DNA from 3 places in the Frankia sp. CgJB1 genome. Region 1 is predicted to be linked to each of the others. Evidence: riboswitches for the same ligand, from Rfam matches in the RefSeq annotation. Region 1 holds a riboswitch; each other region holds the start of a gene.

What was found. A riboswitch is a leader RNA that binds a small molecule or an ion and turns the genes downstream of it on or off. The one in region 1 is predicted to bind cyclic di-AMP.
Region 2: it holds a riboswitch for cyclic di-AMP, as region 1 does, so the genes downstream of both, AC08OT_RS15905 (C40 family peptidase) here and AC08OT_RS05710 (transglycosylase family protein) in region 1, are expected to answer to the same signal.
Region 3: it holds a riboswitch for cyclic di-AMP, as region 1 does, so the genes downstream of both, AC08OT_RS10280 (peptidoglycan-binding protein) here and AC08OT_RS05710 (transglycosylase family protein) in region 1, are expected to answer to the same signal.

The regions. Positions count from the first base shown of each region.
Region 1 is NZ_CDWTNB010000029.1:22,089-32,685, reverse strand. It holds gene AC08OT_RS05725 (adenylosuccinate synthase) at 1-759, opposite strand, end outside; gene AC08OT_RS05720 (DUF3151 domain-containing protein) at 851-1,285, opposite strand; gene AC08OT_RS05715 (transglycosylase family protein) at 1,372-2,091, opposite strand; cyclic di-AMP (ydaO/yuaA leader) riboswitch at 2,094-2,290, opposite strand; gene AC08OT_RS05710 (transglycosylase family protein) at 2,742-3,419, opposite strand; cyclic di-AMP (ydaO/yuaA leader) riboswitch at 3,426-3,661, opposite strand; gene fbaA (class II fructose-bisphosphate aldolase) at 4,590-5,627, opposite strand; gene AC08OT_RS05700 (DedA family protein) at 5,855-6,454, shown strand; gene AC08OT_RS05695 (CAP domain-containing protein) at 6,764-7,825, shown strand; gene AC08OT_RS05690 (NAD-dependent epimerase/dehydratase family protein) at 7,749-9,047, shown strand; gene AC08OT_RS05685 (GNAT family N-acetyltransferase) at 9,040-9,627, shown strand; gene AC08OT_RS05680 (nucleotidyltransferase domain-containing protein) at 10,066-10,597, shown strand, end outside.
Region 2 is NZ_CDWTNB010000155.1:37-8,582, reverse strand. It holds gene AC08OT_RS15935 (sensor histidine kinase) at 1-564, opposite strand, end outside; gene AC08OT_RS15930 (PP2C family protein-serine/threonine phosphatase) at 564-1,736, opposite strand; gene AC08OT_RS15925 (hemerythrin domain-containing protein) at 1,961-2,719, opposite strand; gene AC08OT_RS15920 (PhzF family phenazine biosynthesis protein) at 2,923-3,636, opposite strand; gene corA (magnesium/cobalt transporter CorA) at 3,851-5,113, shown strand; gene AC08OT_RS15910 (hypothetical protein) at 5,329-5,715, shown strand; cyclic di-AMP (ydaO/yuaA leader) riboswitch at 6,060-6,234, shown strand; gene AC08OT_RS15905 (C40 family peptidase) at 6,240-7,346, shown strand; gene AC08OT_RS15900 (plasmid partitioning protein) at 7,865-8,533, opposite strand.
Region 3 is NZ_CDWTNB010000072.1:696-11,292, reverse strand. It holds gene AC08OT_RS10310 (ABC transporter ATP-binding protein) at 1-788, opposite strand, end outside; gene AC08OT_RS10305 (lasso peptide biosynthesis B2 protein) at 766-1,278, opposite strand; gene AC08OT_RS10300 (lasso peptide biosynthesis PqqD family chaperone) at 1,275-1,592, opposite strand; gene AC08OT_RS10295 (asparagine synthase-related protein) at 1,615-3,486, opposite strand; gene AC08OT_RS10290 (lasso RiPP family leader peptide-containing protein) at 3,498-3,608, opposite strand; gene AC08OT_RS10285 (AfsR/SARP family transcriptional regulator) at 3,883-4,731, opposite strand; gene AC08OT_RS10280 (peptidoglycan-binding protein) at 4,944-5,711, opposite strand; cyclic di-AMP (ydaO/yuaA leader) riboswitch at 6,193-6,346, opposite strand; gene AC08OT_RS10275 (alpha/beta fold hydrolase) at 6,946-7,410, opposite strand; gene AC08OT_RS10270 (four-helix bundle copper-binding protein) at 8,109-8,465, opposite strand; gene AC08OT_RS10265 (amidohydrolase family protein) at 8,786-10,135, opposite strand.

The DNA.
Region 1 (10,597 bases):
GATGCCGGCGCCGGTGGCCGCGTAGCCGGCGGTCGGGTTCGATGACGTGACGAACGGGTAGGTGCCGTGATCGACGTCGAGGAGAGTGCCCTGGGAGCCTTCGAGCAGCACGACCTTGCCCGCGCGCAGCGCCCGGTCGAGAATCAGGCCGGTGTCGGCGATGTGGGGTTGGAGGCGTTTCGCGTAGTCGGCGTACTCCTCGACCACCTCGTCTAGCTCGATCCGGCGCCGGTTGTAGACCTTGGCCAGGACCTGGTTCTTCTCCCGTAGCACCAGTTCGAGCTTCTTGTGGAAGATGCCCGGGTCGAGGAGATCCTGCACTCTGATGCCCGTACGGGCAACCTTGTCGCCGTAGGTGGGACCGATGCCGCGACCGGTGGTACCGATCCGCGCCTTGCCCAGGTAGCGCTCGATGACCCGGTCCAGCGCCCGGTGATGGGGCATGATCAGGTGGGCGTTCGCGCTGATCAGGAGCCGGGAGACGTCGATGCCGCGGGCGGTGAGCCCGTCCATCTCGGCCAGCAGCACGCCCGGGTCGATGACGACCCCGTTGCCGATCACGGGAACGCAGTCGGCTCGCAGCATGCCACTGGGAATCAGGTGGAGCGCGTAGCTCTCCGCCCCGATGACCACGGTGTGGCCGGCGTTGTTGCCACCCTGGTATCGGACGACGTAATCGACGGCGCCGCCCAAGAGGTCGGTCGCCTTTCCTTTTCCCTCGTCGCCCCACTGGGCACCGATGAGGACAAGAGCAGGCACCGGGCGAGGTTACTAGGGATGGCGGGGCCGTGGGGCCGGCTGCGGCGTCCTCGCTGGCCTCCACCACCGACGCGGCCTGATGAACTCACTGTCAGGTGAAGCCGATCTCACTGGCGGTGACGGGATTGCTGCCGGTCAGGAACGTCCGGCAGCGGGTGGCCTCCTCGGCCTCCCCGATGGCCGCGGCCGCCCGGACGAGAGCGGCGAGTGAACGCAGGAACCCGCGGTTGGGTTCGTGTGACCAGGGGATCGGCCCGTTGCCCTTCCAGCCCGAGCGGCGCAGGGCGTCGAGGCCGCGGTGATAGCCCGTGCGGGCGTAGGCATAGGCCTCGATGGGTCGTCCGCCGGTGAGCGCGAGCTCGGCGAGCGCGGCCCAGGGCGCGCTGAACGCGGGCAGCCGGGCGGCGACGGCATCCGGCGGATCACCGGCGGCCAGCGCCTCGGTCGCGGCCGCGTCGGAGGGCAGGAGCGTCGGCGGCGGACCGGAGAGCAGGTTGGGCTTTCCCGAGGCGGACGGCGTCGTCATGAGTGCATCCTGCCCGACGACTGGCCGCACACGTCATGGAGGTCACCCCGGACGCGCCCGCCCTGCGCGCACGGTGACCGGGTCGGTCAGGCCCTGACGCTGACGTTCCACAGATTCTGGCCGACGACCCCGGGTTGACCGTCGTTCACCCGGGTGAGGTACGAGTACAGCGCGGCGATGCCCTGCGACTGCGGTCCGAACTTGCCGTCGACGGTGAGTACGAAGCCCTTCTGGCGCATTCTGTCCTGCCAGACGAAGGCCTCCGGGCGGACGTCGTCGCTGAGGGACGCGTCGAGGACCGTGCCCCTGAACGAGCCGTCCCCCATCTCCCGGCGAGCCCGGTCCAGCGTCATGGGGGGTTCCACCGGGGTGATGGCCTGCTGGATGACGTCGCCAGAGCCGCCCGGGACACTGGCCGGGCCGTTGTTGGTCAGGCCCATCTTGACCGAGCAGGACGGCCATGGCTGCCAGCCCCGCTGGTTGTAGAGCTTCGCGGCCGCCTCGTCCTGCGTGGCGGGCGACGCCTGGTACGGCCGGCCGGAGTACCCGAGCCCGTGCCAGGTCCGGTCGTCGAACTGGTAGGCACCGGAGAAGCCGTTGCCGGTGTTGATCGCGTAGTTGCCGCCGGACTCGCACTGGCGGAGCTTGGCGAAGTCATCGGCGGTGGCCGCGCCCGCCGGAGCCGCGGTGACCGCGAGGCCGCTGCCGACGATGGCCGTGACCGCGCCGGTGGTGCGCAGGATGCGACCGGCGGGCGATGGGGCCTGCGGTGCTCGATGTCTGCCGCCACGACGCCCAGAGGGCATGTTCGTCCAATCCCGTCGCCTGCGGGGTGAGCTGTCGGGTGCGGGCTGGGATGGCCCGGCCGGAGGATCCGACCCCGGGTGGCGAGTAGGAACCGCTCTCCACCATGGACCGGGATGCACCGGCTTTACCCCAAGGACGCTGCTTGCGGCGCCCGAAATGTGGGTCCCCCACTCCTGCCCGCTGCGGTTGATGTTCGTTCCGGCCGCTCGCACGGGGGCAGGACTCGGCGTCCGTCCGGGCGGCCTCGCCGACGAGGCGAGTGAGCGGCACTCTAGCGAGAACCGCTCATGGAGCGCAAACCGGGGTGGTCCGGAGTAACCAGTGAGGATCGCGCGAATCGTGCCACTTCTGTACAGGTTCCGCAGGTGGCTCGCTGGTCCTGCTGTTCCTCGCCGGCCTTGCCGAAGATCGGCTCTGCCGGAGGCCGGTCAGGGTGTGGTCCGGGTGATGTTGGTGGTGGGTTGCACGGGCCAGCCCGTACGGGCCGTCAACCGGAGATCGTCCGGAGGCCGGTCGGGCCGGCCCATCGTCGAGGTGAGATCCCCTGACCGGTGTCGCCGGGGTGGGATGTCCGGTTGCCGCGGCGGTCGTCCCCCGTCGCGGGAGCGGAGTGAAGAGATCAGCTGACGGAGCTGACGGAGTGAATGGATCAGCTGAAGGTGGCCCGCCAGGTCGCCGGGCCGACGATGCCGTCGACGGCGAGTCCCTTGGCGGCCTGCAGGGCGCGGGCGACTGCGGCGGAGCGTGGTCCGTAACGGCCGTCGATCGTGATCGGATACCCCAGATGGTTGACGCGGGCCTGCCAGGCCCGCACGTCGTCACGTACCTGCCTGGCCAGTGCGGTCGTCAGGTTACGGGTGAATACGGGGGTGCTCACGGAGATGGGGCTGACCGTCAGCTCACTGCGTTTCGCCGTGCGCGACGCCTGGCCCGAGGAGCTCGACGAGCCGCCCGCGAGCTGGTCGGCGCCCATCCCGCGGCCACAGGTCGGCCACTGGCCGAAGCCGGACCGCCGGGCGAGCTTGAGTGCGGCCTCGTCCTGGACAGCCGGGGGAGCCTGGTGCGGCAGACCGCTGTAGCCGAGGCCGTGCCAGGTGCTGGCGGAGAACTGGTAGGCGCCGTAGTACGCGTTGCCGGTGTTGATCGTGTAGTCACCGCCGGACTCGCACTGCCGCAGGCCCGTCCAGGTGGTGGCCGCACCGGCCGGCTGGCTGAGCGCGAAGGTGCCGCCCACCGCTGCCGCGAGTACGGGTGCGACCACGAGGGCCCGGGCCCGGCTGCGGGTACCGGCGCGGCATTGTCGGCCACTGATACGTGCGTCGGACATGTCTTGTGGTCCTTCCCCACGCCTGCGAGGTAAGCTGTCGGATTCGGACTGGGAACTGCCCGGCCGTGCCAGGGATTCCCTGGAGACGGAAGCCGCACCGGAAACACCTTTCCGTGTGGTCGTCGCACATGGCTTCACCCCGAGAGCATCGAATCCTTTCGATACTCGGAGATGGGTCCCCCGTTCCTGCCGCCCGGTTCGAGAAATCGTCGGCCGGGGGCAGGATTCGGCGTGCCGCCCGACGAATGCCCGGCGTTGTTGCCGGGCACGGCGAAAACCATAACCACGCCGCCCGGCGAGTCGCCAAGCATTGAATAGGGTGCGTGAAAAAGAGCACACTCGGCGCGCCTGCTTGAGCAGGAATCGACGGCCTGGTATCGCGCGTGCGCGCCCGCTCATCAAACTGGCGGTACGACGTGCGGAGGCATTTGTGCTTGGCCGATCACCCTGTTTGCCGATGGGCGACGATGAGCGGAGAGTCCCGTATCAGGCCAGATGTGTGATATGTCAACAAAGGTGTGACGGCCCTGCTACGAGATCGACGCGAGTGATCGGCCTGATACTACGCTTCGTCCGTTGAAGCCTGTTTTTGTGAGAAAAACAACGGAAATCGGGCGGTAACTTGCAGCGTTGTGATTTTTGCACACGGCGGATTCGATCGAACACCGATTGTGAAAATTGCCTGTCGGGCCGCCACGCTGGACGAAGGGGTTCCGTGGGGCGGGGCGGTAGGTGAACGGTTACCGAAGGCCCGGTGCGTGTCCGCTAATGTGGCCGCAACCTGCTGGTCGCCAGCGGAGGCGGCGTTACGCGAGGAGCGGGGTCCCTCGCCCGGTAAACAGTGGTCCCCCAGCCGTCGGAGCGACCGGGGAACCGTGGGGCCGGCATAGTACGGGAAATCGGCAGGTCGTGCATCGGACCGGGGCGGGTCGGATGTCCGCCGCGTGCCGGTCGTTCCGTCCGCCGGAAACGATGGAGAGTGTCGGGTCGAGGGGTCCGGAGAATGCCCTCGGACGAGCGGCGGCGGTTGCCCGGTTGCCCGTTTTCGCGGCCGGCGGCTATCTGTCCTCCTGCCCGCCTCCTGTCCGCCTCCTGTCCGCCGGCCGGCGGTCCGGCCGGACGGTATCCGACGAACCGATCCCGCCAGCCGGCGTACGCTCCTGGCCCGGACTATGCCCGTCCGAGGCTGGTGCCGGCGGAACGGAGGTCCTCACACGCCTGGGCGACGCGGGCCGCCATGCTGCTCTCCGCGAGCTTTCCGTAGGTACGCGGGTCGTATGCCTTCTTCACGCCGACCTCACCGTCCACCTTGAGAACGCCGTCATAGTTTTTGAACACGTGGTCCACGATGGGGCGGGTGAATGCGTACTGGGTGTCCGTGTCCACGTTCATCTTGACCACCCCGTAGTCGAGCGTCTCGCGGATTTCGGTGAGAGCCGACCCGCTACCGCCGTGAAAGACGAGGTTGAACGGCTTCGCGCTGGCTGGCAGCCCGAGCTTCCTGGCGACGTACTCCTGTCCTTCGTGCAGAATCGTCGGGCGTAGCTTGACGTTTCCGGGCTTGTACACACCGTGCACGTTGCCGAAGGTGGCGGCGAGCAGGTAGCGCCCCTTCGCGCCGGTGCCGAGCACCTCGGCCGTCCGCCACATGTCCTCCGGCGTCGTGTAGAGCTTCTCGTCGATCGCGCCGACGACGCCGTCCTCCTCGCCGCCGACGACCCCGATCTCGACCTCGAGAACGATCTTCGCGGCGGCGGCATCCGCGAGTAGTTCCTCGGCGATCTTGAGGTTCTCCTCAAGGGGGACCGCCGAGCCGTCCCACATGTGCGACTGGAAGAGCGGCTCGCGCCCCTGGGCCACCCGATCCTTCGAGATCGCGATCAGGGGACGGATGTAGGTGTCAAGCTTGTCGGCCGGGCAGTGGTCGGTGTGCAGGGCGATGTTGACCGGATACGCCTCCGCGACATGGTGGGCGAACTCGGCTAGTGCCTCCGCGCCGAGGACCATGTTCTTCACCGTCGAGCCGGACAGGTACTCGGCACCGCCGGTGGACACCTGCACGATGCCGTCACTGCCGGCTTCGGTGAAGCCCCGCAGCGCGGCGTTCAGGGACTGCGACGAGGTCACGTTGATCGCGGGGTAGGCGAAGGACTGGGCTTTCGCCCGGTCGAGCATCTCGGCATATACGTCTGGCGTGGCGATGGGCATCGGTGGGGCTCCTTACGAACCTGTAGGGGCGCCGATCAGCCCTGCACCCGCGGTGCAGGACAGCCGGATCGGGCCGAAGCCCGCCGTGGACTCCTGATGGGCGAAGGGTATGACGCCTTGCCCCGTCCCGGGGTCGGATGCGGCTGACGTCGCCGACGCGGTGCCGGTCCGCGCGCCGGGCGCGGGGCGCGGGGCGGGTGCCGACCAAGGGTCGGCACACTGGTCGAGTGGATGTCGGCAGCCTGTCCGGGATGACGCTGTACGTCGTCCTCTTCGCGGTCATCTTCGTCGAGAGCGGGATCCTGATCGGGTTCTGGCTTCCGGGTGACACCATTCTCTTCGCGGCCGGGCTGATGGCGGCGGACGCGGCGTCGAACGTGTCCGTCGCGGTCCTCTCGATCGGGGTCGCAGCGGCGGCCACCGTCGGGGCGGTGGCGGGCTACTACACCGGGCATCGCCTCGGCCGGCCGTACCTGGAGCGCAGGTACGCCACGGTGCTGGCCCGTACGGAGGAATTCTACCGACGGTTCGGGCCGATCACCCTGGTCGCGGCCCGCTTCGTGCCGTGGGCGAGGACGTTCGCGCCGGTACTCGCCGGGGCCGTGGCGATGTCATGGTCCCGCTTTCTGATCGCGGTCATGCTCGGAGCGCTCGTCTGGGGGACCGGATTGGTCCTTCTGGGCTATACGGCGGCCGCCATTCCTGGGCTGCGGGACGCGGCGGTGTGGATCGCGCTCGTCGTGATCGCCATCTCCGTCATCGCCGGGATCGCCGGTGAGCTGCTGCGTCGGCGATCGGGCCGGCTCCCCGACCAGGGGCCGCGGTAGTCCGTGTCGGGCGAGGAGCGCCGAGGGTCGGGCGAGGAGCGTAGGGATGTTGTCCGTTAGTGCCCCGCGGCGCCGGATCCCGTCGGGAGATCCGTGGACCGGTAGTCTCCACGACGTTACGACCAGATCACATTGGACGATCAATTCCCTTTCCTATGGCAATTTCTGGCTATGGCCGGCTAACCTTGATCGATCCAGGTACGCGGTCGGGGGGTCCGACCACCGAAGGATTCGATGCTTCGACACCACAGGCGGCACCATGCGGAACGGCGTCGCGCCGGCCCCGTCCTCTGCACCGCGGCAGGGGCCTTGACCGCGGTTCTGGCGATCGTGCTGCTCGCGGGTGGTCATTCGGGACCGCGTGACGGTGACCACGTGGCCGGCCGCGTCGGCGCGCAGCCGGGTCGGGGCGTGGTCGGGGTGACGGCCGGGGTCCCTCCCACGTCGATCGCGGATCGGATCGCGGATCGGGGTGCGCCGACCGGGCCCGGGGCCGAGCCGCAGCCCGCCGCTCGCCCGGCCGGTCCGGATCAGCTGCCCGCTGCGCGGGCGTCGGCTCTGGCCCTGGCCGCGCCGGTGACGGCTCCGTCCGCGTCGGCCCCGGCGCCGGCTGTTATCTCGCCGCGCCCGCCGTACCTGCCGGCCTCCTGGACGAGCCTGGTCGGTCAGGCCGTGACCTCGACCAACCTCGAGCGCCGGGCGGCCGGTTGCCCTCCGTTGATCGTCGACTTACGGTTGGCCGCCGCGGCCCAGGCACACAGCGTCGACATGGCCACGGCCGGCTATTTCGGCCACGACAGCCCGGACAGTCGCTCGCCCTTCGACCGGATCGCCGCCGGCTTCTCCTTCTCCATCGCCGCCGAGAACATCGCCGCCGGTCAGCGCACCGTGGCCGAGGTGATGCGCGGATGGATGAACAGCCCGGACCACCGATCGAACATCCTCACCTGTTCGTTGACCCGGATCGGCGTGGGCTACGCGACGGGCGGCAGGTACGGCACCTACTGGACCCAGGACTTCGGGACGCCGTGGGGCCCGGCCCACTTGCCGGGCGCGACCGGCCCGTGGCATCCCGCGAGGTGCACCCGACCTCGATCCTCCGCGACTCGCGGGGATGTCCCGGTCCTGATCAGTAGTCGATCCCGTAGGGTCGGGTCATCGTCGCCGACGGCAGCGAGCACGGCAACGAGCACGACAGCGAGCGTGGTAAAGCCCGCGGACCCAGCCGGTAGACGGGCTGGCGGGCCGCGCGGCAGCGCCGTCGGCGAGGGTGATCCTGGCAGGAGGAGTGACCTTGGTTCGGGCGGTGGTCACCGGCGCGGCCGGCTTCCTCGGCGGAGCGCTGGCCCACGCGCTGCGGCGGCGCGGTGACGACGTTGTCGCCATCGACATCCGGCGCGCGCCGGGTGTCATGCAGGCCGACGTCAGCCGTCCCGGTGAGTGGGAGAAAGCCCTTTACGGCACGGAGCTGGTGATCCATGCCGCCGCCATCGGGACCGGTGGCGTCGCGGAACTGACCCCGGTGCGTCCCGGCCGAGCCGGAGCGCCGGTACGGGTGCCCGACGCCGAGATCCGGCGGGTGACCCTCGGCGCCACGGCGGCGTTGCTCGACGCCGCGGGTCGGGCCGGGGTCGACCGCTTCATCCATCTTTCCTGTGTGGACGTGCTTGCCCGGACGAGTGGCCCGGTCCCCGGCGGGACCGGGGACCGGGGGCCCGCGCGAGCCGTCGGCCGACCACTGGACGAGACCACGCCGATCGGGCTGACTGGCGACGTCCGCGCCGACGCCATGGCCGCCGCGGAACAGGCGGTCGGGTCGGCCGCTGCGCACGGACTCGGCGCGACCGTCCTGCGGATCGGGGACGCCTACGGTCCCCGGGCTGGTCGCTGGACCCTCTGGCCGGTGCTGCTGATGCGGGCCGGGCGGTTCGTCCTCGTCGACGGCGGCCGGGGTGTGCTCAGCCCCGTGCATGTCGACGACGTGGTCACGGCGGTGACCACCGTCGCCGGTGCGGACCGGTCGGCGGTCGCCGGTGAGGTGCTGCACGTGACCGGGGGGGAGTCGGTGTCCGCCGCCGACTTCTTCACCTTTTACTGTCAGATGCTCGCGATCGCGGCGCCCCGCTCCGTACCGGCCAGGATCTTCGAAGCGGTCGACGCGATTGATCGTGTCCGTTCGTTCGCGGAGGGTTACCGGAGGCGAGGCGCGGACGGTTCCGCGGCTGAGACGCCACCCCTCCCCACCCACCCGGTCCCGGCGGTCTCGACGACCTCGGTACGGCCAGCGGGCTCAGCCGTTCCGGCCGCCCCGGCCGTTCCGATGAACTCGGCGATCCCGTCGCGGCGGGCACCGGGCCTGGTCCGCGGTGTCGGTGCCCGTCTGGTGGCCGGAGTCGATCCCCGCGCCCGGGTGGACCTCGGTCCGCTCACCGTGCGCACCCTGACCCGCGACGCGGGCCTCTCCATCGAGAAGATCCGGGCCCGGACGGGATGGTCGCCGGTCGTGCGGCTGCCCGAGGGCATGAACCGCACCGAGTCCTGGCTCCGGGAACGGGGTCTGCTCGGGGTCCGGGAGCCATCCCGTCGTGGGTGAGGGCCCTACACTCACCACCTCCCGACTACTCGCACTCCCGCTCACCATTTGGAACGCGGGATACGTCGCCGAGGAGCTCGCGCCTTCGCTGGCGTTCACGGTCATCACCCCGCGATCAGGCGCGCGTGGCGCTCCCGGTGACGGATCCGGCCCCTTCGGCGGAATCGTCGGGACCGATCCTGCCGCGGGGGCGCCCGATCCCGACGATCCGGCGGGGGCGCTGCGGCGCGAACTGCGCCGTCGGGCGAGCGCCGGCCATACGGTCCTGACCTGGGTGCTGCGTCGCCATCCGGGTCGCCATCCAGGATCGGCGGCGGTGGGCCTGCTCGCGGCGGAGGCCCACGGCCGGCGGGTGGTGGTCGGGGTGTCGATCGTGCTCGGATGCCGGCGCAGCGGCTACGCCACCGAGGCGATCCGCGCGGTCGCGGGATGGTTCGAATACCGCGGCGCTCTGGTGGAGACGCGGATCCGGCGCGGGGACAGCGTGGGGAAGCGTCTCGCGCAGGCGACCTCGTTCGTGCCCACCGGTGTGCTGATCGCCGATTGGTGGCGGATCTGGCTGCGTCCGCCGCCAAGTTGACCATGGAGGTTTGTCACGCAACGTCATTGGGCGCCGGGCTTCGTCCGGGCCTGGCGCCGCGGGTCACCGCCGACCGCTCCGGTACCGTCCGGATCCGGCCGTCATCCGGCCCGAACGGGCAGAACCCATGTCCAGCCGCCTTTCGCGGCGCGGCAGAAGGTCATTGTGACGGTACTGTTACCATGCTGTGTTGTCGGCTGGGTGACAGCTCCCGGCTCATTCTTTCGTCGTCACGAGGAGAGTGGTGAACACGCCGCGGAGACAGCCCCCTGTTCAGACTGTGATGCCCTGGGGCACCATGTAAGGCGATGTCGCGACCAATGGCCGACGGGCCGAAGCTGGGCGGGGCGTCCGTGGGGGTCCGTGGGAGGGCCGTCGCGTGCCCGGGGAGGGGAGCCCGAACGGTCCGGCGCCACCTGCGCCTGGGAGGTCAGCACCATGAGTGTGGATACCCCTCGGGGGACACCGGCCGGAGTCCGGCCGAGCGAGGTCACGTACGACCATCTGATCATTCCGCCGCACTGGCGTCGGCCGAAGGAGTCGGCGCCGGGGACGCTCAACCCTCTGTTCCCCTCCGAGGGAGGCCTCCGCTCCGAGCCGGCTGCGGCCGGCTCGACGTCGCCGATTAACCCGACAACCGGTCCGCTGACGGGTCCGCTGCTGGTCGGCACCACGGCGCGTGCCTTCGCGAAACTCGACGACCTGATCTGTCTCAGTGCCGAGGACCGTGCCGTCGTCGCGGCTCGCCGCGACGAGGCGGAGCGGGCGCTGCGCGCGATCTTCCCGCCTCGTTGCGCGCTGCCGCTGGTCGGGGTCGCCACGATCGGCTCGGCGGGGCGGGACACCATGATCCGTCCGCTCGACGAGGTCGACATCTTCGCGGTCTTCTCGGCGGCCAACAGCGCCTGGAAGCGTTTCCGCTGGGACTCCCGCGACCTGCTGCTCTGTGTACGCAACGCCATCGGCGGAG
Region 2 (8,546 bases), on a different contig from region 1:
CCCGGCCGCGGCGCGGACCGCCTCGAAGCGGGTCTTGCCGAACTCCGGTGACAACAGGCGGGCCGCCGCGGGACCGCCCACCCGCACCGCGTTGATGGCCGGATCGGCGTAGTCGCCGTGCCAGGCCCGGATCCGGTCCTCCAGCACGGCGAGCCTCGCCAGCAGGACGGGGCGCTCCACAAGCCGTCGGTGCAGGTCCGCGAGCAGCCTACGCTCGGCCCTGCGCCCTTCGTTGTAGGGCTCCAGGAAGTCCTCGCTGCCCTGGAGCAGGTAGCCCCGCATCCCGGTCTCCTGATCGACCAGGCTGGAGACCAGCTCGGTGGAGCTCAGCAGAGCCGGGGTGAGGACGTCGCTGCGCGTGTGCAGGGCGTCGTCGAGCCGGACCAACGACGAGACGACAAGACCAGCGACGATCATCAGCACCATCGCCGCCACCATGTAGGTCACCTCAAGTCGACGGCGCAGGCGCCAGACGGGCCCGACCCGGCCCCGCTCCACCGCCCCGCTCAGCCCCGCGTCGCCCGCTCCCTCATCGGTAACGTTCGGGTGGGTGCGCTCCGGCATCAGCCGGCACCCCAGATCAGCAGCAGGAGTGCGACGTCGTCGGTCAGCGGGCCGCCATTGCGCGCCTCCACCCGGTCGATCAGGTCGTCGAGCAGCCCGTCGGGGTTGTCAGCGGGCCAAAGTTTGGCGATCTCGGGCAGCACGCCCTCCCAGCCCAACGGTTCCCCGCCCGGTCCCTCCCGCCCCTCCAGCAGGCCGTCCGTGGCGAGCAGGAGCGCCCAGTGCGGCCCGAGCTCGATCCGCACCTCCTCGGAGAGATCGTTGTCGACGATGCCGAGAGCCGGGCCGACGACGTCGCCCGGCAGCGCCGACAGCCGCGGATGCAACAGCGCCGGCGGCGGATGACCGGCCAGCCGCATCCGCGCCGAGGTCCGCTCGGGAGCGATCGCGAGGGTGCACACCGTCGCAAAGATCTCGTCCTGTTCCCGCTCGCTCACCAGCACGCGTTGGAGATACCCGAGCCGGTCGGGTTCCGGAACACCGGCAAGGACCAACGTGCGCCACGCGATCCGCAGGCTCACCCCGAGCGCTGCCTCGTCCGGGCCGTGCCCGCAGACGTCGCCGAGCAGGACGTGGAGCGTGCCGTCCGCGGTGGACACCATGTCGTAGAAGTCCCCGCCGAGCAGGGACTGCTGCCGGCCGGGGCGGTACCGGGCGTCGTGGTGCAACCGGCCGTCGTCGATGAGCGGCCGGGGTAACAGGCCGCGTTCGAGGCGGGCCCGCTCGTCCGCCAGCAGCTCCGACTCCCGCAGCGCCTGCGCGGCGGTGTCGGCCCGCTTGCGCTCGATCGCGTACCGGACGGCCCGGACCAGGTCCCGCCCGTCGACCTGGCCCTTGACGAGGTAATCTTGCGCGCCCGCGGCGACCGCCTGCGCCCCCCGGTACTTGTCAACCAGACCGGTGAGCACCACGACCGGCGCTCCCGCCTCGACCGTGAGCAACCGGCGCAGCGCCGACAGGCCCTCGCTGTCCGGCAGCCCTAGATCCAGCAGCACGCACGCGACGTGCTCGCTGCGACGGGCGGCTTCGGCCACCGTGCGCACCCGGGTCAGCTCGACCGGAGCGGAGGCCTCGTCGAGGAGCTCGGACACCAGATAGGCGTCGGCATCATCGTCCTCGACCAACAGCACAGGCCAGATCACTTCCGCAGGATCAGCGTTCGGCGCCCGCATCGCGTTGCTCTCGGTTCCTGACACATCTCCTCGGCATTGCACGACACGAGGCCATACCGGCCCAACCCGGACCCGAAGCATGGCACGACCACAGCGCCCGTGCGCATCGGAACGCCGAACCGGAGTGGACCGCGGCCAAGAAGACGGAGCGCGACGGGCTCAGGAAAACCGGGCTCAGAAAGACATGGTGGGCCCACGGGAACGACGGCAGTCGCCAGGACAGATCAACGGGCGGCGGTGTGGCTATCAGCATCGGTGTGGCTGCCGGTAGCGCGGCCCTGCGCGCCCTCCCTCCCTGGCGGGGTCTCACCCGGAACCGGCGCCGTGGGACGGCCCAGCAGGTACCAGCCCCACAGCCCGGCGGGCACCGGGGCCCGCACCGGCGCGCCGGGTACCTCCCGAGCGTCCATCACGTCGAGCAGGTGATCCCAGTAGCCCGTCAGGCGGGCCGCCAGGCTTCCACCGAACAGCCTGCTGTGCAGGAGGTGCGGATGCGGTCGGGTCGGAGCGTGGCGCATCGCATCGGAGAAGCGGTCGAGGAGATCCCGGCGCTCGTCGTCGGACAGCTCGGCCATCAGCTCACGCAGAAGTTCGTCCTCCAGCGTCGCATGTTCGACCATCAACGCGGCCAGATCCCGGCGCAGGTTCGCGACCGGCTCCGCGGGCCGGTTGAGGTCCCCCTGGACGTACTGTTCAATGCCGCGCATCACCGAGGAGCAGCGCCGCGCCAAGCGGCCCAGGTCCGCCACCCGCGCCCGGCCACCCACGACCCGGCGGGCCATCTCCGGGTAGACCACCGACTCCATCGCGCTCAGGTGTGCGGAGACGGCGGCCACGGCCGCGTCGCTGGCATGCAGCGCCTGCCGCGGGTCGGTCGACGGACCACCCACGTCACCGTGGGCGTCGGCGCTGCGCGAGAGCTCGATCAGACGGACGGCGTCCTGATGCGCGGCCTCCACCAAGGTCGCCAACGTCTCGGCCATGACCACCTCGCAGCCCATGGGCAGATACCCAGCGGAGAGCTACCGGAAGCCCAAGCTACGCCTATCCGACCCGGTCCGCATCTCGGCAGCCACCACGCAGCCGTAACCCGGTACCCACAAAAGGTGCCAGTCGCCTCGCTCGGCACCTGACTCTCAGACTTGGTCCCTGTGGTGTCCGGCCGTGGCTCCGCCGGACGGCACCGTCACCGGGCGAGGAACTCGTCGAGATCGGCGAGGAACCGCGTCTCATCCTCGACCACCAGGCCGCCGATGTCGGCGTGGCCGGGCGGACCCGGCTGCGCGAGCACAATCGAACCGGTACCGTGCCGGATGGTGAGCCGCCGCCCGAGCAGCGCGGCCAGTCGCATGGAAGCCGACCCGCAGGCCTCGTCCTCGGTGACGCCGTGCCTGCTGGCGAAGGCCCGGGCCCGCACGACCCCGCCCGGCTCATCCTCCCACGCCCAGAGTTGGGTCAGGTCCTCGCCGGGTGGACGGGGCAGGTCGAGCGCGTCGACTTGGCACGGGTCCGCAAGCATCTCATGCCACCAATAAGGCACGGCGGCCAAGGCGCTGCGGACCCAGACCCGGCCCTGCTCCTGCCAGCTGACCGCCTCGCCGCCGGCCGGGCGGAGGATCTCCGGATGGCCACCGAGCAGCCGACCCAACAGCCAGGCCGACCCTACCAGGGCGTGTCCCGCCAGGGGCAGCTCCCCGGCGGGCGTGAAGGTGGCCAGCTCCGCCAGCTCCGGGTCGTCGACGAAGACCGTGGCGGAGCAGCCTAGTCGGCGCGCGACGACGGACCGCTCCCGCGCGTCGGGCAGCAACTTCGCGGCGTCCAGCACCACGGCGAGCAGACTGCCGCCGGCGCCCGTCTCGTCGGCGAACACCCGAAGCGTGCGTACCTCGATCCCGATCACTCGATCCTCCCTGTGAGGTATCCCATACGCCGGACGTGTGTCTCACCCTTCGCGTGGCACCCCGCCGGCACAGTCGCCAGGCATCCGCGTCCACGGTGAAGCCCGGATCGCCTCCGGACGGCCGGCACCGACTTGTCACCATGAAGGTTCACCAGCGGGAAGGTCGTGGGAAATGCCGACAGGTGGACATGGATCGGCGGCAGGGAAGGAGGCAATGATGCGGGACGATGCGGTGCCGGGCGAAAGAGTACGCGACGAGACGGTACGCGAGAGCCGGGGACGCGACGATGACGGCGCGCACCCGGACGGCGGCGACCACGGCAGCCAGCATCCCGTCCGGGAGGTGCTGGGGGACGCCCTGGAGCAGGCGTCGGCCAACGCCCATAAGCTCGCCGGCGCGCTGACCCGTCCGGTCTCCCTAGTCCGGGTGGGTCGCAAACGACGCCAGGTGCCCCGCCCCGGGCTACCGCGGACGCCGGACGGGCGCGTCATGGCCTGCGGCGTGTACAGCCATGGCCGGCGGGTCACCACGGACATCGACCAGGCCGACGCGCTGCGGTTGGCGCGGTCCGAACGCAGCGGGTTCGCCTGGCTCGGCCTGTTCGAGCCGAGCTACGAGCAGCTCACCGCGATCGCCGAGGAGTACAGGCTGGACAAGCTCGCGGTGGAGGACGCGGTCACCGGCCACCAGCGCCCCAAGCTCGAGCAATACGAGAACCACCTGTTCATGGTGCTCAAGACGACCAGTTACGTGGAGCACACCCAGATGACGAGCACCTCCGAGGTAGTCACCACCGGCGAAATTATGATCTTCCTCGGCGAGGACTTCGTCGTGACCGTGCGGCACGGCAGGCACGGGGAGATGACGAAGCTGCGCGGCCGGCTGGAGGCCAACCCGGAGATGCTCCGGCACGGCCCGACGGCCGTGCTGCACGCCATCTGCGACAGCATTGTGGATGACTACGTCCGCACCGTGGAAAGCATCCAGGCCGACGTCGACCAGATCGAGGCGGGGGTCTTCCATCGGGATCAGAAGCCGTCGACGGAAAGCGCTTACCAGATGAAACGCGAGCTTCTGGAGCTCAAGCACGCGGTGCTGCCGCTCGCGGGCCCGTTGCGTACCCTCACCACGGACGCCCCCACGATGGTCGACGTGGCGATGCGCCGTTACTTCCGGGACGTCGCCGACCACCTCGAGCAGGTCAGCGAGCGTATAGCTCACTTCGACGAGCTGCTTTCCTCCGTGCTCCAGGCGACGCTGACGCAGGTGACGATCGCACAGAACGAGGACATGCGACGGATCAGTGCCTGGGTGGCGATCGGCGCCGTCCCGACCGCCGTCGCCGGGATCTACGGGATGAACTTCGACCACATGCCGGAGCTTCGTCAGACGTGGGGCTACCCGGCCATCCTGGCCGTCATTACGACGATCTGCCTGTTCCTCTACCGTGCGTTCAAGCGCAACGGCTGGTTCTGACACCGACCTGCATGCTATGCGCGCAGGGACCACGACAATGACGGCAGATCCATAGTCCCTTTTTACTATCAGTTGGCTGACGCGACGTATCCGTACGATGGGTTACCCCTGGCCCGCCACGTCGGTTACCGTTACCAACCGTGTCGGAGCAACCGGGTCTCGTGCCAGCCGCTCGGTGCGGTCCCCGCCGATCCCCCCACCCGTCAGGGGACTCCATGACCTCGTCTGACCCCAAGAGTCATAAAACAGCCATCCTGCCTGATCGGGGCGATCTCATCGCGGAGCTCGCCGGCCGGCTGGAGGCCCTCGACGCGCTCCTCAACCGGCTGGAGGATGCCGAGCGGCAGGCCGCCGACGCCAGCGAGCATCTCATCCGGACCCGCCGGTGGCAGGAGGACACGGTCCGGACCATCCAGGAGGAGCGGGCTCGGATGCGCCAGCGCCAGCACGCCCTCGACGAGCTCGCCGGCCACGCCCGCGCCGCGGTCGAGGCGCTGGCGCACCATCGCTCGCTGCCCCATGAGGTCCACGAGCTCGCGGTCGAGCTCCAGGTGCTCGATGCGGCGGGATTCCTCACCCGCCGCAGCTCCCGGTCCCGCTGAGGGGGTGCACGCCCGACCTCGCCCGCCAACTACTTTAAGTAGTCAAAAGTCGCCCACGGGCCGAGGGAGGGCTACCCGCCCGCCCGCCTCTCACCCGGACCGGCCGCCGCCACGGACCCCCTACGCAGCGAAAAACCAGCAGGACAACCGGAGTGCGAAGGGCCTTCGGCCCGCCCGGTCAGCCCGGCCGGCCGAGCGGGCCGCCGACGTCGCGCGACGGGAACTTCAACGCACACTCGCCGTAGTTGGGAAGGACTAGTGTTTACCCACCCCGTCCAAGTGGACTAGTCTCACGCCGACGTCACGACAACACCGGGGCCGAACGCCGAGTCCTGCCCCCGGCCCCGGTGTCCCCTCCGAGTCGTCATCAGGGGCAGGAGCGGGGGACCCACCTCCACCGGCCGGCACCGATCCGCGGTATCGACCTAGGGGTGAAGCTCGACGCGTGAAGGTCACGCGAGAGCCGGGCAGCCCAGCCCGAACCCGACAGCTCACTTCGCAGGCGTACGGGAAGGAATACACCGTTGTCCGCGCAAAGCGTGCAGCTCGACGAAGAAACGCGAGGCGCCGGTCGCGGCCGTCATCGCGCACCCTCCGCGCCCCCGGCCGCCCGCAGCCGGGCCCGGGCCCGGGCCTTCGCCGCCCTGACCACCGGGACCGTCGCGGTCTCCGGAGTGGCTCTCGCCGGCTGCGCCACCGACATCAACGCCGACGCAGCGAAGGACGAGCAGCCGAACACCGCTCCGATCACCCTCGCCGCGCAGATCGGCTCCCATGCCGCCCTGGGTGGCAGCATCGCGGCGGCGGCGGTCAGCACCCACGGCTCCACCTCCCTGCTCGGCACGGCGGGCGGTGTCAACGCCCCGCCCTTAACCGGCAAGGTTCAGGTCGGTCTCCGGGTGACCAACCCCGAGGTGACCGTCAACGCGGACCAGCCGATCGACATCGGCTTTTCGCTCTACAACGAGCAGACCCACGAACCACTGGCGAACCAGCTGGTCAAGGTGCAAGTGAAGCTCCCCACCGGGTGGGCCACCTTCAAGCACCTTTACACTAATGCCCAAGGCTACACTTCCTACACGGCCCGGGTGCTCACCACCACGAACGTCACCGCGGTCTTCGACGGCACAGACGCCCTGCAGTCCGCCCGCTCGGCGAACGACGCCACCCTGCGCGTACGGCCGGCACCCATCCCCCAGCCCGTCCGCAACGCCGCCTGGTCGGATCTCCTTGCGACAGGGGACGCCGCGGGCCAGACGTCGGTTCCGGTCCCGTCGAGCTCCCTCGGGGAGAAGGCCGTCTACCTGGCCTCCCTGCAGGCCGGCAAGCCCTACGTCTACGGTGCGGAGGGCCCGAGCTCGTTCGACTGCTCCGGCCTCATCCAGTACATCTTCAAGCAACTCGGCAGGAGCGTGCCGCGGACGACCGATGCCCAGTTCGCCGCCGCCATCTGGGTGTCGCAATACAACAAGCAGCCCGGCGACCTGATCTTCTTCGGGACACCCGGGAACATCTACCACGCCGGCATCTACGCGGGTGACGGCATGATGTGGGTGGCGCCGCGCACCGGCGACGTCGTGTCGCTCAAGAAGATCTATACCACCTCCTACTACGTCGGTCGGATCCTCTAGCAGCCGGTCGGAGCCGGCGCACCGCCCTCATGCCGACGCAACGGCTCATCCGGCTCCGGTGGATCGCCTTCGCGGCTGGCGGACCGCACGAGCCCTGCCGTTCCACCAGCGGCCGGCTACCGGGCCTCCCCTCCGGGCACCGACCCGAAGCCGTGAAAGCCGGGCCCGGGACTCCCACCCACCGGCGAAGCCGCGGACAGACCAGCAAGCGGGCCCTGTCACCGCCCGACAACCCGCCTACATGGTTCCTTTCCAGCTATCCGGACGGGCCCTCCTTCCGGTGGGACGGACGTCAGATCTCCCCCCCCATCTGACGTCCGTCCGGCCGGAAGGCCCCCGATTCCGCCGGCCTTCCCTCGGATCCCCCCCCATCCGCACGGGAAGGCCGGCGGGCCTCGGACCCCCAGCCGACCAGGTTCGCCGATGCCGCTACCCCCCTCCCGGCGGCATCGGCGGACTTCAGCCTTCAGTCTCTGCCCGGTGCGGGAAACAGCCCGGCCCGCTCGCGGGCGCCGCGGTCAGGCCCCCAGCCGGTGACCGGACGAGAACTTCCACAGGGCCTCGCTGACCTTCCGGTCCCAGGAGGCCTCCGGGGCCCGGCCCTCCGGGACACGGTCCTGGCAGTTCGGCCCGGGCTCCGGGTCGAACTGCCCGACGACGCCGACCGCGGCGAATTCCGGCTTACCCGGGGCGCAGGCAGCGGCCAGGGCCAGCCGGGCACCCTCGCCGATCCCCCACACGTAGACCCGGTCCGGATCCACCTTGGTCCGTTCCGTGGAGACGAAGCGGACCACGTCGCGCAGATAGCGCACGTCCGCCCCCTCGGGTCCGTCGATCCGCCACGTGCCGCCCACGGCTTCCGGGAAGGCCACCGCGAAGTCGCGGGAGTTCGCGAGCTTGCCGGCGTCACTCTGCCGGTCGAGTGACTTCGCGTCCGCGTTGTCATCGTGCAGGATCAACACCAGCGGAAGCGGGTTGGCGGGATCGGACGGGGCCTGGACGAGCAGCTCACGGCCCGCCGACGCGTAGTCGCCGGGCAGGCTGACCCGCTGGGTCCTCGGGCGGTCACGGGTCCCGAGGTAGCCCCAGGCAACCACGATCACGACACCGACGATGAGCACGGTTCTCTTGTTTTTGCCCCACCATCCGGCGAGGGGATTCGACACCACGATCCAACCGAACCACACCGCCGGCCGGGAA
Region 3 (10,597 bases), on a different contig from region 1:
TGCATCGCGGGGGCGATGATCGAGTCCAGCTTCGCCATCCGGATGCCGGCCTGGTATGCGGCCGCGGCGTGGTCGCCGATGCGCGCGGCCTCCCGCCCCTCGGCGCGGTTCGCCCGCACGGTACGGATCGCGGTGAGGGCGCGCTCCAGGTCGGCGGTCATGCCGCCGACGCTGGCCTGCCCGCGTTCGGACACCGTCCTGATCCGGGACAGCGCGCCGAGTACCACGACCCCGGCCACCGCCACCACCCCGAGCACGAGCAGGAACAGCCAGGGGTTCAACCAGATCATCAGGGCGACGGCGCCGACGACGCCGATCACGCTGGTGACCAGGGAGGTGAAGCTGTACGCCACCGCCTCCCGCACCACGGTCGTGTCGGTATTCGCGCGGGAGATCAGATCCCCGATCCGCCGCGTGTCGAACACCCGCATGCGCAGCCGCAGCAGGTGGCCGATCAGGCTGGTGCGCAGGCCGAGCAGGACGCCCTGGCCGACGCGCTCGAGCAGGTAGTGCCCGGCGGTGTCGATCATCGCCTGGCCGACGAACAGACCCAGCAGCGCCCCGATGAGCCAGCCGGGAATACCCCCCGCCTGCGCAGCGTCGATCACCCGCATCACGAGCAGCGGTTGGAGCACCCCGACGGCGGTGCCGACCACGGTCAGCGCCGTGGCGATCGCCACCGCCCCGCGACGGCCGCGCAGCAGCGCCCAGAGTTCCGCGACGCCCCGCAACGCGGGCCCCCGGGCAACTCCCTGGCCCTCCCCCTCAACGACGTACGCCCTCGTCACGAGGCACGCCCCTTCCGCGAAGCCCGCCACTCCCACGAAGCCCGCCCGCGCGACGCGGCCCGGTTCCCGTTCCCGGACCGACGCTGAGCAGCGGCCGCAGGTAGCCGGCCGGCATCGACTCCCCCACGATCACTCCGTCCGCCTCGACCCACGCGTGCGCGGCGAACGGCGCGATGGTGCGCACCCCCACACGCCACGTCGGGAACGTTCCGGTCAACCGGCACAGCAGGGCGGTCGCTATCGAGCGGGGAACGCAGCCCCGCGCGCCGCGGCAGGTGAGGCTCACGGCTGTCACCGCCTGCCGGGCGGCGAGCGCGGTGTCATAGTCGGCCGGGCGGGCGCCCGCGCCCACCTCCGTGAGCACCCGGCAGATGCGGGCCGGCGACTGGGTCGCGAGCACCCGCGCGATCCCCACGGCGACCAGCGCGCCGAGCCGACGAGCGAGGGACGGTTTCGCCTCCGGCCGCTCGACCACCATCGGCGCGGTCACCGGGCCTGCGCCCGAGGATCGCAGACCGCCTCGGTCTCGGGTGACCATCGGGGTTCGGGCTCAGCCTCGATGAGGCCCACGTCCGCGAGTTGGGCGAGCAGACCCTCCACGTCGCGGCGCGCCGTCTCCGGGTCAACCTCGCTGGCCTCACACAGCCCGCGGGCGGCGGCTGCCGTGTCGCCGCCGTCGAGCAGGATCCGCAGCACCAGGGCACCCGAGGGGTTGAGGGTCCAGTACCGGCCGTTGTCGATATGGAGGAGCACCGCTCCGTACTCGGTCGGCGCCCACACTACGTCAGGCCGCAGCGTCACCATGATCACTCACTCCTCCGGTAGCTCACTCACTATCTCCGGTAGCGCAGTCAGGGCTCCGCCGGCTCGCGAGCACCCGCAGCCACGCGTCCACCGCGAACGTCGGTTGCAGCGCCTGGTGGCGATGACCAGGTACGGACGAAGATCGGCACGCCTGGCGCAGCGCGTCCGGCTCGATCAGGCCGAGATCGGCCAACGGGCTGTCATCGCACAGCTTCACCAGGACGTCCTGGCTGGCGCGCAGGCCCTGATCCGCCTTGGTCTCGCGGCGCAGGCATTCCTGCGGCACCACCCGGCGCATGGCCTCCTTCAACAACGGTTTGTACTCCCACGGACCGGTGCGCTCCTCGGGCCGCACCGCCAGCGCCGCCCGGACCACCCGATCGTCGAGGAAGGGGGCGGCGAGCGGCGGGCCGACCGGATCGGCGAGCTGGTCGAACAGCCGGAACACCGCCGCGCCGGCGCGGATGGCGAAGAGATCGGCGTGGCCGTCCCGGGTCTCGGCCAGCGGCCAGGCGCGCCGGGCGGCCTCCGCGAACGCTCCGGCCAGCAGGTCGAGGGCCGCCGGCGTGAGCCAACCCGGGACCACAGGCGGAAAGGCCCAGTCGAGCGGGGCCAGGACGCCCGGGTGGGATCGGCCGAAACCGGAGGAACCGGAGGAACCGGCCGGACGGTGGGCCTGGTCGACCGTGGCGCGGCGGGCCTGGTCGAGCGCATCGGCCATGTCGGCGAGGCAGTCCCGGTAGCCGCGCGGCCACATCATCCGCAGACACGCCATCCGCGGCCAGCCCTCCTGCGCTCGGTGTCCGCGCAGGTCGTGCAGCGCCCGCCAGGGCCGGCGGCGCAACAACCGGGGGAGGTAGGCGGGACAGCCATAGGCGACCTCGTCGCCACCGAACCCGGTGAGGTGCACCCGCGGCCCGTACAGCGCGACCCGGTCAAGACCCGCGCGCAGCTTCGCCCGGTCGACGATGCCGACGAACGGCCGGTCGAGCGGTTCGTCGGCGTCGGCAATGCCGTCGTAGACGAGGGGAAGCCCGGCGGCGGGCAGGACCTCGCGCGTGACGCCGGGGAGCGTGGCCGCGGCCCGCGCGGCCCACTGGGCGTCGTCGTCACCGGGATCGCGGGCGATCCCGGTGAGCGCGACCACGTCGGCGGGGCCGCGCGCGGCCAGGCAGCACACCGAGGTGGAGTCCAGCCCACCCGACAGATCACAGCTCACCGTCCCGCCGCCGGCGACCCGCGCCGCCACGGCCTCGGCGAGAGCCGCCCGCAGGGTCGGCGCCCCCTCCGCACGGGACCGCACCGGTGCCGGTCGACGCCACCACCGCAGGACAGTCGCCTTCTCGTCAGGGCCGACGAGAAGGTAGTGATCCGGGGGCAGCGCGTCGATCGACTCCCAGAGCACCAGGTCGTCGAGCGGATGGGGCGGTGACGGGTCGAGCGGCGACAGAGCCAGCGCCGCCCGGTTCAGCGGGGCGCCCGTGAGCCGGGCGAGCACGTCGGCGCGGTCGGCGGCAACCAGCTGGCTGCCCAGCCGGGCGGTGAAGACCCGCCGGGTTCCCGTCGGGCTGCCCTGGATACGACGGTGGCCGTCGATGTCGGCGATCACGTGGTAGTCGCCGGCCACCGCGCGCGCGAGGTCGAGAGCATGCACGTCACGGGCCGAGAGAAGCAGCCGCAGGAGCTGTCGCGCGTTGGTCGCGGCACACCCGATCAGGGCCAGTCGCGAGCGCCCGGCGACGGCACTGACCATGGCGTCGTCCGGCCAGTTGCCGACGATCCACGGCCGCCCGGAGGCGTACCGCAGCATGCGACGGACCCCCGGCGGACGCACGACGGGATCACGGTCGGCCAGCACCAGAAACCAGCAGGACGGAATCGGGACCACCGCCACCCCGGCCGCCGTCACGCAAAACGCCGCCAGAAATAGTCACGCCCCCAGCCCCAGCGGCCGTTCGTCACTGCGGCGAAGCTGCCGGCATCCTCCAGTCGCGGGGGGAGGTAGGTAGCCTTCATCGTCTTCTCCTCAGCGGTTTCCGCGCGCCCGCGCTGTGACGCGCACCCTTGCGACGCGCACCGGTGGCGATACACGACGGCGCCGCGCCCGTGGCGCGGGCGCCGGCCAGCTGGTCCGGCCCGTCTGGTTGAAATTCCCCCGCCGGGTTCACTGGCGGTTCAGCTGACCTCCGGTGGTGAATTTGGGGGACCTGAGCACGGTCTGCGGTCCCTGGACCGTGCTCAGGTCCCCATAACTCGGCCGCCGCACGACTCGGCCGGAACGGCCGTGGTATCAGGTGATCCACGAGTCCGGATTCAGTACATGCTGATGGGCACGCCGCAGTTCGACACCGGGCTCGATCCCGAGTTCGGTCACCAGCCGCCGGTAGACCGTCTGGTACTCGGCCAGTGCCTCGGCCCGCCGGCCGGTGTGTTCCAACGCGAGGATCAGTTGGGCCCAGAGACGTTCCCGGGTCGGATGTTCGACCGTGAGCGCCCGCAGGGTCGGCAGCACCCGATCGTACTCGCTGAGGGCCAGGCGGGCGTCGATCAGGTCCTCGCACACCGCCCAGCGAGCCTCCTCCAGCCGGAGGACCTCCGCGCCTGCGATCTCCGCCGGGAGCTCGTCGAACGCGTCCCCCCGCCACAGCGCGAGGGCACCTTCGAAAAACCCGGCGGCGCGTTCCGGTGAGCCGGCACGCACGGCGGCGCGGCCCTGCTCAGCGGCCGATTCGAACCGCTTAGCGTCGATCTCACCGGGCGCGACGACCAGGCGGTACTCCCCCGGCCGGCTCTCGATGCGCCCGGGGCCGTTCCCCCCGGCTCCGGGCGTGCCCAGGGGCGGCCCGAGGGTGTGCCGCAGCTCCGAGAGATAAGTCTTGATGTTGCCCCCAGCGGAGCGCGGCGGGGCATCCTGCCAGAGCGCGAGCCGCATCCCGTCCACACTCACCCACTGGCCGGCGTGCAGCAGCAGGGTCAGCAGCAGGATGCGCTTCTTGCGCTGGTCGATGCGGACCTGCTCACCCGAGGATCGCCGCACCTCCAGCGGTCCCAGGACCGCGAACAGGAGGCCGGCCCCGGTCGCGGAAGATGCGTTCGGACTCGCCTCAGATAGGTAGTCGTCGAGCATCGTGGCTCTCATCGATCGGGCCCCCGTTTCGGTTTTCCCGTGCGGGCCGGCTGGTCCCGCCCGGGCCGGTGCCATCTCCCGGCCCGGTGCTGGCCCGGTGGCTGAATACCCCCAGCTCACCCCGGGTAGTCATCCGGTGCATGCGGATATCGAGCAGCGCTCTCGGGCGGGTCGGGAACACCGCCCGACAGCGCCGGCGCCCGGTCGGCGGGCCTCGATCAGGGTCAGATCCCGAGCTTCGCCCGCGTCTGCGGCCCGACGATCCCGTCGACCACCAGACCGTGCTTCAGCTGGAAGTCCTTGACCATGTGGTTGGTCTGGTACCCGAACTTCCCATCCACGCTGATCGGGTAGCCAAGGCTGGCTAGCCTCTTCTGGATCTGGTGGACGTCGAGGTGGAACCTGAGGCCGATGGCCAGCGACGGGTAGCGGGCCGCAGGCGCCACCACGGCCGCACGCGCCGGGGCAGCCGCACGCGCCGGGGCAGCCAGCGAGGAGTAGGAGACGTTCGTGAACCGTGCGCCGCGCGAGACGGCCGCCGCCGCTGCCTGTCCCCGGGCCAGGTAGCGGTAGTGCATGCCCTTGGTGTAGGCGCTCCAGGCGGTGATGCCCTGGCCTTCACAGACCTTCTTCGCCGCCCAGGCGTTGACGGTTGGGTCGTAGAGGTTGCGGTTACCCACCCAGCCGGCGTGGGCCCGCATGTTGATCTGCCACAGGCCGCGCGAGTCCTCGCCGGAGGTGGCGTGGGCGTAGGGGTTGCCGCCGGACTCCGCAAGAGCCACCTCGACCCAGGTGGCCAGCGGGACGCCGCGGCAGCCGGGCAGTCCCGCGTTCGCGGCCGCGCTGGCGATCGTCACATCGGGGACCGTGGTGGCAGCCCTGGCCGGGCTCGCGGTGGCGAGCATGCCGGCGCCGGCGCCGATCACACCGACGGCGGCGACAACGGCGCCCCGGGTCCGGGTGGAATTTTTCCGATGCTTTCCCTTGGCCATTTCTTTGACATCTCATTTCGGTGTCGTCGAGCACAGACTAGTGATCGAGGGGAGGGATGCCGCTCGAAGGAGGGCGAGCGGAGACGACCGCGCTGGAGAAGAGCAGCACCCAGTGCCGGTCCCCCGGTGCGCCGAGGGTCCGTCCGGGGACGACCGATCGACGCACCCTGAGGATTCCGGGGTCGATGGGCTGAGCAGCCCGGCAGGCGGCCGCGGTCATTCCGTTCCGGGCCTGGCGGGCCCGGTGGACGGCAGGGGTCAGCCGACCACGGATGACGAGGTCAGGTGGCTTTCAGCCGAGCTGGTGGTATCGCGCGTCAGCGCGATCGGCCGGTACGGGCACCGACCGGATGGCACGTTCTCGCGAAGACGTCAGGGCGAGAACGGCGCCCAATATGGCGGGGACGCACCGCGGGTCGCGCCGAACGGCGTCACGGTCCAGAAGACCGGAGCCGAGCGTTCCTGAAACACAGGCAACGTCGAGTCCTTCCCGTACGCCTGCGAGGTTAGCTGTCGGGTTCGGGCCGGGAAGCCCGGCCGTTTCCGCGGCGTGCGCGTAACGGCTTAACCCCAAGGGCGGCCCGCAACGAGCCACCCGGAGGAACGTGGTTCCCCCGCTTCTGCCCAAGGTCTCTCGGAGGGAGCTCCGGACCGTGGGCAGAACTCGGCGTCGGCCCGGAGCTGTTGATACCTCGCAACCGTAGCGAACTACAAACCGTAGTGACAAGTACGAGTTGCGCCGAATCTGGGCGCATGTTGGTCACGATACGTGCATAACGCTGCAGTGCCGCAACTCTCGGACATCAATAGCAGCTACCGGTAGCGACACAGATCACCCGTCACGACCGGATCTTGGCGATATGACCGGCCTGTCGCGACGGGGACCGGTAGTCACGGGGACCGGTAGCCACGAGGACCGGTAGTCACCGGGACCGCCCGGCCGCCCGGCAATCCCTGCGCCCCCGCGCACCCCGGCAACCCCCGGCGGGCGGGAAACTTGGACCGGGGGTCGGGTGGCGTGTGGGCGGGTACGCAAACGCGAACGGTGCCGGCTTCGAGCCGCAGACTCGAAGCCGGCGCCGTTGGAAAACAGACGACGCGGTACGGGACGGACGATGGACCCGCGTGATTCGCGCCGGCACCCGCCAAGGAAACGCCTGCTGAGCGCTTGGGACTCCCGCGGAGGCACACCCCGATCGGAGCGGCACGCGGGCGCGCCCGGCACCGGGCGAGATCAGTCGAGCAGCCGGTCCCGCTGCCGTTGCCGTGGGGCCAGCCGCGGGGCACGGAGGTTCTCGAGGAACAGCAGGATGTACGCGCCGACCGCACGCCGACCGGGGCCGGCGAGCACGCCACGCCCCCCGGGTAGCGACGCCAGCCGGGCCCGGCGCGCGGTCCGCGTCATCATGCGCACCAGCGCAAGCGGGCTGACCTCGTCTCGCTCGGCGTGGAACAGTAGGACCGGCAGGTCGGGCAGCGACCGTGGGATCGGCTGTCCCGGACCCTCGCCCGCGATCTTTCGGTACACCAGCGGCAGGTCGAGCAACACGAGGGCATCCGGCCGGACGGCTGGCGAACCGGCGCCGACCAACGCCCGCAGGGCCCCGCTGTCCGAACCCAGCAGGATGAACGGACCCTCGGGGGCACGCGCCTCACCAAGGGCGAGGACGGTGTCTCTCCCGTGGTCGAGAAACGTCACCTGATATCCGTCGAGCGCGAGCCGGAAAGCCAGGCCCTCGAAATGTTCAGCGGATTCTCCCCGACCGGGGAGAAGGACGACATTGGCTCTTCTCGAGTGGGTTGGATCACCGCTGGGCCAGTAACGGGTTCCCGGCCCCCCACATATCCATTGGGGCGCGGATAAACGTATGCTGACGAAACCAGGGACGACACAGCATGCTCCGATCGGAAACCGTCCAGAGATGTACCCGGTATTGACCGGACATCGATACCGAGGCAGCTGGCGTCCACGCAGGCAATGACGATCTGGAGACAGACCTATCGAGCGGCCATGCATAAGGAGAACGCCAGAGAGAACACCGAGCGAGGGAAAGCCGAGGAGGCTAGTAAAGCACGTGAATTGGCCGGGCCGGATAACCGGACGAGGCCACTCGCAGGAAATCGATGTGGCCACGGATGACCAGGGGGGTCCTCCGATTCACCCAGGAGGACATGACCATATTCTGCCTATCCGACGGCTACCTGTCAACATGGTCAATATTGTTACTCAGGTGTTTCACCCCATGTCCGCCCGAGGATACGTAACCGTAGCCACCAATCGTGACCGAGGCCACGTGGCACGTGGCACGTGCCGCCGCACAGCTGCACGGCCCCGGACGTCGGGGCGGAGTCAGGTGATCGCCGGCTACGCCCCGGCGCCGTCGGGCCGGACGCCGCTCAGGCGGCGGCGCCCACCATCGTGTTGCAGCTCTCCGCGCAGGATCGGCATGCGCCGGCGAGCTTGGCGAGCTGCTGATCCTGCGGCATCCTCTCGCACATCTCAGCGCACATCACGCAGATCCGCGCGCACATCGCGCACATTTCCCCGTGCATCGGCGACATCCGGCACATCATGTCGGCGCAGATCCTGGTGACGGCTGCGCAGTCCATCATCAGCCGCATGTTCGCCGACTCCATCATGGCGCCCGGCATGTCCATGCAGTAGGAGATCGTCTCCTCGCACAGGGCCGAGCAGGACATACACTCCTCGATGGCCTTCCGCATGTTCTTATTGATCATTTCAGCGTGCTGCATGAGAACCCTCCAGGCATTGGAGACGCGGCACCCAGTACCAGCAAATGACCCGGGCCACCTGACGTCAGCCGGCAGCAAGGCCCCTACGACAATAGCTTTCGGGGGCCGATCCGCATCTCGGTCAATCGCCGTCCCAGGGCGGATCCGACGAAAGCCCGCGAAGCCATACTAAGAATTCGTAATGAAGTAATTAATGCAAGCCAATATGCGTCTTCGCAGGTCACGGGCTCGCGAGGACCCCGAAGTAAACAAGTTATTTCATTCCGAATCCTAAGGGTATTTCTTTTGATATTTCGTGAACATTCTAGAAAACGGGAGAGTCAGCTGGACGGCGACGCCGCGGGCCGCTCGGGAGCGATTCTCGGCACCTCTTCCATCACCATGGTGGGGCGGACCAGGTTCCCGGGCAGCCGCGGGTGGGGCAGCACCGCACGACCGCCAAGGAACACCCCGCTCACGGCGCCCGGCCGCTCGAAGACCGACAGGTCCCCGGGGTCCGCGTCGAGCAGGATCGCGTCGAAGGCGGAGCCGACGGCGATACGGCCGGCTCCCTCCCCCAGTCCGAAGAGCCGGGCTCCGGTCGCGGTCGCGGCGAGCAGCGCCTCGGGCGGAGTGAGCCCGGCGCGGCGCAGCCGGCTGATCTCGGCCAGGTTCATGCCGTGCCGGGTGCGGTGCCGGGCGTCGCTGCCGAGCGCGATCGGCACCCCCGCCGCACGGGCGACCGCGATCGTGCCGGCCAGCGCGGCCTCGGTGGCCTCGGCCCGGTCCACCGCCCAGCCCGGCAGCACTCCGGTGGCCGCCAGCGCCGCCAGGTCCTGGTAGGGCGACAGGGTGGGGACGAGCGTCACCCCGGCGGCCGCCGTGGCGGCCGCCACGGGCTCGGTGAGCCCGATGCCGTGCTCGATGGACCGCGCTCCGGCGGCGACCGCGGCCTCGATCGACCGCTCGCCCAAGGCATGCATCATCACCGGGCGTCCGTACCGCCGGGCCTCCGCGACGGCGGCCGCAAGCTCCACCGGGCTGAACTGCGGCTCGGGCTGCCCCGGCCGGGCGGACATCACCCCACCGCTCGCGTAGATCATGATCCAGTCCGCACCCGCACGCAGAACGCCCCGCACCGACGCCGGCAGGCTGCCCGCCTCGGTAACGGTATGCGGGAGCCGGCCGGGATAGTCCGGCATGAGAACATCTTCGGCCGACTCCAGCCCGGGACCGATGATCGCCCCGTCACCGTGCCGCCCGGACCGGCTCAGCCCGACGACGGACACGGCGAGCCGCGGTCCGGGCACGGTGCCCGCGCTGACCGCGTCCCGGATGCCGGCGTCGGCGCCGCCGGCGTCCCGCAGGTGTGTGACACCGGCCGCCAACGACGCCCGCAACGCGGCGGCGGTCTGCAGGACCCGCGTGGACAGCGACGCCGTCGCCAGCTCGAACGGATCATAGGTGGACTGCGTGACGTGAGCGTGGCAGTCGACGACCCCTGGCATCAGCCACAGGTCGTGGGCATCAACGTCGACGGCGTCCCGGTCGAGGCCTAGTCGCGTGCCGACCGCATGGATGATCCCGCCGCCGACGGCGACGTCGGTCGGCTCACCGAAGCGCCCGGTCTTGTCGAGGACGTGCACCCCCCGCAGGACGAAGGCCTCGGCCGCCTCGGATCGTCCGGGCACCGTCGACCGCTCGGACTCGGAGCGGCCGGACTCGGACCGTTCCGTCGCGGTGGATCGCCCGTGCGCCGGAGGCTGCTCCGGAGTCAGGGATTGTTCCGATGATGCCAGGGGATCGGTCATGGCCAGCGCCGTTCCTGCCGTTGACGACGACCTCCAGCGCCTCGTTCCGGCCGGATCGAGCATCGACCGACAAACGCGCGGAGGCGGATGTCAGATCGAAGGTCGAGGCCGGGGTGCGGAAGGTCCGGATGTTCCGGAGGTCATCCGGAGGTCAACGGGGACAGGCCGCCGTGTTGACGCGGCAGGTGTCGATGTGACGGCGATGAGTGAGTTCGGCCGCGCGGCCACCCGGCTGAGGCCACGGCGTCGCCGTGATCCCGCACCGGTCGTCCGACACGACGTCTCCTTGTCTCCCACTCGCTCCCGGATTCACTCGCTCCCGGATAACCGCGCTCAGTGTCA